DNA from 2 places in the Cytobacillus sp. ABV4_503 genome. Region 1 is predicted to be linked to the other one. Evidence: predicted binding sites of a transcription regulator. Region 1 holds the regulator's gene; the other holds the start of a gene.
What was found. The regulator CtsR, encoded in region 1, represses protease genes until heat stress. The targets are predictions, from matches to a motif close to ATGGTCAATAAAGGTCAAACA.
Positions count from the first base shown of each region.

Region 2: ACXAD1_RS06650 (ATP-dependent Clp protease ATP-binding subunit) is a predicted target of CtsR. The motif match lies at 1,158-1,178, and genes of this name have one in related genera.

Region 1 is NZ_JBSWTH010000002.1:123,452-125,657, reverse strand. It holds gene ACXAD1_RS25650 (protein arginine kinase) at 1-194, opposite strand, end outside; gene ACXAD1_RS25645 (UvrB/UvrC motif-containing protein) at 197-745, opposite strand; gene ACXAD1_RS25640 (CtsR family transcriptional regulator) at 769-1,230, opposite strand; rRNA gene rrf (5S ribosomal RNA) at 1,740-1,856, opposite strand; rRNA gene ACXAD1_RS25630 (23S ribosomal RNA) at 1,935-2,206, opposite strand, start outside.
Region 2 is NZ_JBSWTH010000001.1:1,306,770-1,308,975, forward strand. It holds gene ACXAD1_RS06650 (ATP-dependent Clp protease ATP-binding subunit) at 1-1,093, opposite strand, end outside; gene ACXAD1_RS06655 (YkvI family membrane protein) at 1,292-2,206, shown strand, end outside.

The DNA.
Region 1 (2,206 bases):
GAAGAATGCTCCACCCTCGCCTTTATTTTTTCAATGACCGCTTCTGCTTCTTCATTTGAAAATACAGTAGGGAATTTATATTGCTTCATATTGCGGGCGAGCCTGATTCGCGAACTTAAAACAATATCGGAATCAGGACCTTCCGCACTCATCCAGGAGCTAATAGCTTGATTCATGAAACGTTCCAGCGACAAGCTTACTCCCCTCCCTTTTGATCGGCATTGAGCTGCTTTTCCAGTTTCCTTATTTCGTCCCTCAATTCTGCCGCTCTTTCAAACTCTTCTTTTGAAATCATTTCTTTTAAATTATTTTTTAAATCATCAATATTCCTCCGCAGGTGAATGGTTCCCCCGATTCGTGCAGGAATTTTTCCGCTGTGTGAGGAATTCCCGCTGTGAAGCCTTCTAAGAATTGGGTTCAATTGATCTTTAAAAGTCTCATAGCAGTTGGCGCACCCAAAACGGCCTACTTTTATAAACTGCTGAAAGGTCAAGGAACATTGCTCACACTGCAGGACTTTCTCCTGCTGAAAAGGATCCTGGCCCGATTCCTGAAAGGCAGGCTGAATATTCAGAAGGCCAGCGAGCAAGTTATTTATTGAAAAACCAGACCCGCTGCCCAGCATAAACATTTCACCTTTTTCCTGTGAGCATTTCTCGCAAAGATGAAACTCTTCTTTCTCGCCATTTACAACCTTCGTAAAATGCAGCGTGGCTGGCCTTTGGTTACATTCCTGACAAATCATGACTTCACCTCCCCAGCTCCCTACTATTTATATTTCAAAGTGGTTAACATTGCCTTAAGCATTCTTGCCCTCAGCTCATCCCTGAATGGAAGATCAATATACAGGACAGAACGGTCTATAACACTAAGCATAATTTTAGCTTCCCTATGTGTTATTATCTCTTCTTCTACCAGACGGTAAATGACATTCTCTGCACTGCTCTGGGCAATCCTGCTCTGCACCAATGAAATTAACTGGTCAATTAAATCAGCATGGTCATAGGACTGGACTTTCATAATCCGAATGAAGCCCCCGCCTCCCCGCTTACTTTCTACTGCATATCCTTTCTCAATCGTAAAACGGGTGTTGATCACATAATTGATCTGAGAAGGAACACATTGGAACTTATCAGCAATTTCACTTCTTTTAATTTCCACGATTTCCCTTTCGCTCTTCTCTAAAACCTGTTTTAGATAATTTTCAATTATGTCGGATATATTCCTCACCAGGCCTCCCCCTATCTGACTTTGACTATATTTGACATTAATTATACATGATTTATGTAATTTCTTGCAATTGGCGGGTATTAATAATTTTCCCCCATTTTTTGACTTCCCAAACCTGAAAATGGAAGTTAATGTCGATAACAATATATTTTTGAATGGGCGGGTTTGTGCTTGGTTGGGAGAAGTTTTTTTAGAGGCTGGGAAGTGTGCTGCGCTTGATTGCCAGATGGACAGATGATATGGTTAGCTGTCCTGGCTTGATGTTCGGTCGGAATAGAGAGATGGAATCCTGCAGAATGGCTGAATGAACCTGCTGAATGCCCTGATTCTGGATTCTATGAAGCTGCGATGCAGTTAGCGATACTTTTATCTAGCATGAATTGAGCTTTATGAAGTAAACTCACATTTAGCTCAATTTCCCACTAAAAAGCAGAGTCCAAATAAGAAATTTGTATTCAATAAATCTCCAGACATACAAAAAAGAGCACCCATCAGGTGCTCTTTCATATGCCCGGCAGCGTCCTACTCTCACAGGGGGACAGCCCCCAACTACCATCGGCGCTGAGAAGCTTAACTTCCGTGTTCGGTATGGGAACGGGTGTGACCTTCTCGCTATCGCCACCGGACTATTTGGTTGAAGAAACTTCGTTCCCTCAAAACTAGATAATGTATGAAGAAGCATTTGCCGAGTATTCACCAATGACTTGGTTAAGTCCTCGATCGATTAGTATCAGTCAGCTCCACATGTCGCCACGCTTCCACCTCTGACCTATCAACCTGATCATCTTTCAGGGATCTTACTAGCTTGACGCTATGGGAAATCTCATCTCGAGGGGGGCTTCATGCTTAGATGCTTTCAGCACTTATCCCTTCCGCACATAGCTACCCAGCGATGCCTTTGGCAAGACAACTGGTACACCAGCGGTGCGTCCATCCCGGTCCTCTCGTACTAAGGACAGCTCCTCTCAAATTTCCT
Region 2 (2,206 bases), on a different contig from region 1:
CAGCATCTTCATATTTTTCTTCTTTTAAAACAAGTTCTTTCTGCCTGCTGATTTCTTTCAGCTGTTTTTCAATATCTTCTGCTGGTATATATCCTGATTGAAGATTCATTTTAGAACCTGCTTCATCCATTAAATCAATGGCTTTGTCAGGAAGGAACCGGTCCTGAATATATCGGCTTGACAGCTGCACACATGCTTTAATGGCATGTTCAGTAAAAGAAACATCATGGTAATCTTCGTATTTTTGTTTCAGTCCCATCAAGATTTCAATTGCCTCATTTTCAGCGGGCTCTTCTATTTGAACAGGCTGGAACCTGCGTTCCAATGCTGGATCTTTTTCAATTTGGCGGTATTCTTTCAATGTGGTGGCTCCGACCACTTGAAGCTCTCCCCGTGCAAGGGCGGGCTTTAGAATGTTGCCTGCATCCATTGATCCTTCGGCTGACCCTGCTCCAACAAGCAAATGAATTTCATCTATAAAGAGAATAATATTCTTGCGTGTCTGAAGCTCCGAGATCAGCTGCTTCATGCGTTCTTCGAATTGGCCGCGAATGCCTGTGTTTGCAACCAGGGATGCCACATCCAGCAAATAGACTTCTTTATTTTGAAGTTTCTTTGGTGCATTTCCTTCGGCAATCTTAATGGCTAGCCCTTCGGCAATAGCTGTTTTACCTACTCCTGGTTCACCGATTAAGACCGGATTATTTTTGGTTCTTCTATTTAAAATTTCAATCACACGATTTATTTCTAAATCCCGTCCGATGACTGGGTCAATTAAACCTGCTTTGGCAAGCTGTGTAAGATTTCGTCCGAATTGATCGATAAATCCGCCATTGCCATGATTGTGTCCCGGCGCTTCTTTTAGATCATAGTTTTCATTTCCTTGAGAGGCAGCCATCTTCTTGAAGAAATCCTCCAAAGGCATTTGGCCAAAACCTGAAAAACCACTCAAAGCAGGCCCAAAGGAAGTAAGGCTATGTTGCTTTTCAGTTTGATAACAGCTATGGCAAAGGTTTAGATTTCGTTCATTTCCATTCAATTTCAGTCTTAATTGTACATTTGCTTGTTTTGTTTGACATTTTTGACAAAGCATTTTGCATACCTCCATAAAAAGTTTGGTCTGACTTTGACTATATTTGACTTTATACCTGCATTATAATTTGACCTTCTTTGACTTTCAAGTATTTTTGTTTTGGTATTTTTTCCCTTAACTGTAGTTTAGCCTTATTGCAAAAAAGCTCGTCTTTGTTTGTACCAGCCTACATATATTGGAAAGGAAGGAGGAGATTAAGTGAAAACGAATTGGGGGGCAGCTTTCCAGATCGCTGCCGTTTATGTGGGAACCGTGGTGGGAGCGGGCTTTGCCACTGGCAGGGAGATTGTGGAGTTTTTTTCCCGATTTGGTTTTATCGGTTTAATTGGGATCTTAATGAGCGGCTATATCTTTATTTTTCTCGGCTCCAAATTAATGAGAATCTCTGCCCGAATAAAGGCTGCATCTTATCAGGAATTAAATGAATATTTATTTGGAAGATTTTTTGGTTCTGCCATTAATATATTGATGCTGTTTATGCTGCTGGGCGTTTGCGCCGTCATGCTGTCAGGTGCAGGAGCAGTGTTTGAAGAACAGATCGGCATCAGCAAGACTGCAGGATTGCTCATAACGATAGGGTTAACGATTATTACAATGATAGTGGGTATCCGCGGATTATTCGCTGTGAATACGTTTGTTGTTCCGATGATGATTGCATTTAGCTTTATTTTGTTGTTCATAAGCATGAAACTCCCTAATTTTGCAGAACAGGTTCTATTTATCCCATATGCTGAAGATGGATGGAAAGCGGTAGTGGCTCCGTTCTCTTATACGGCTCTGAATTTGACATTGGCCCAAGCAGTATTAGTGCCTGTGGCTTCAGAAATAAATGACGATCGGACAATAAAGTGGGGTGGATACCTTGGAGGAGCCGCATTGACTCTCATCCTGCTTTCCAGCCATTTGACGCTGATGATGCTCCCAAATCTGGAAGCTTATGATATCCCAATGGCTGCTATTGTTAAGACGTTGGCATCATCTTTCTATTGGATATTTGTTTTTGTCATCTATGGTGAAATTTTCACTTCTGTGATTGGGAATGTGTTTGGGATCGAGAGACAGGTAAAAAAGTATATTTCAGTTCCGAGTATTATTATTGTGGGCTTTATTTTT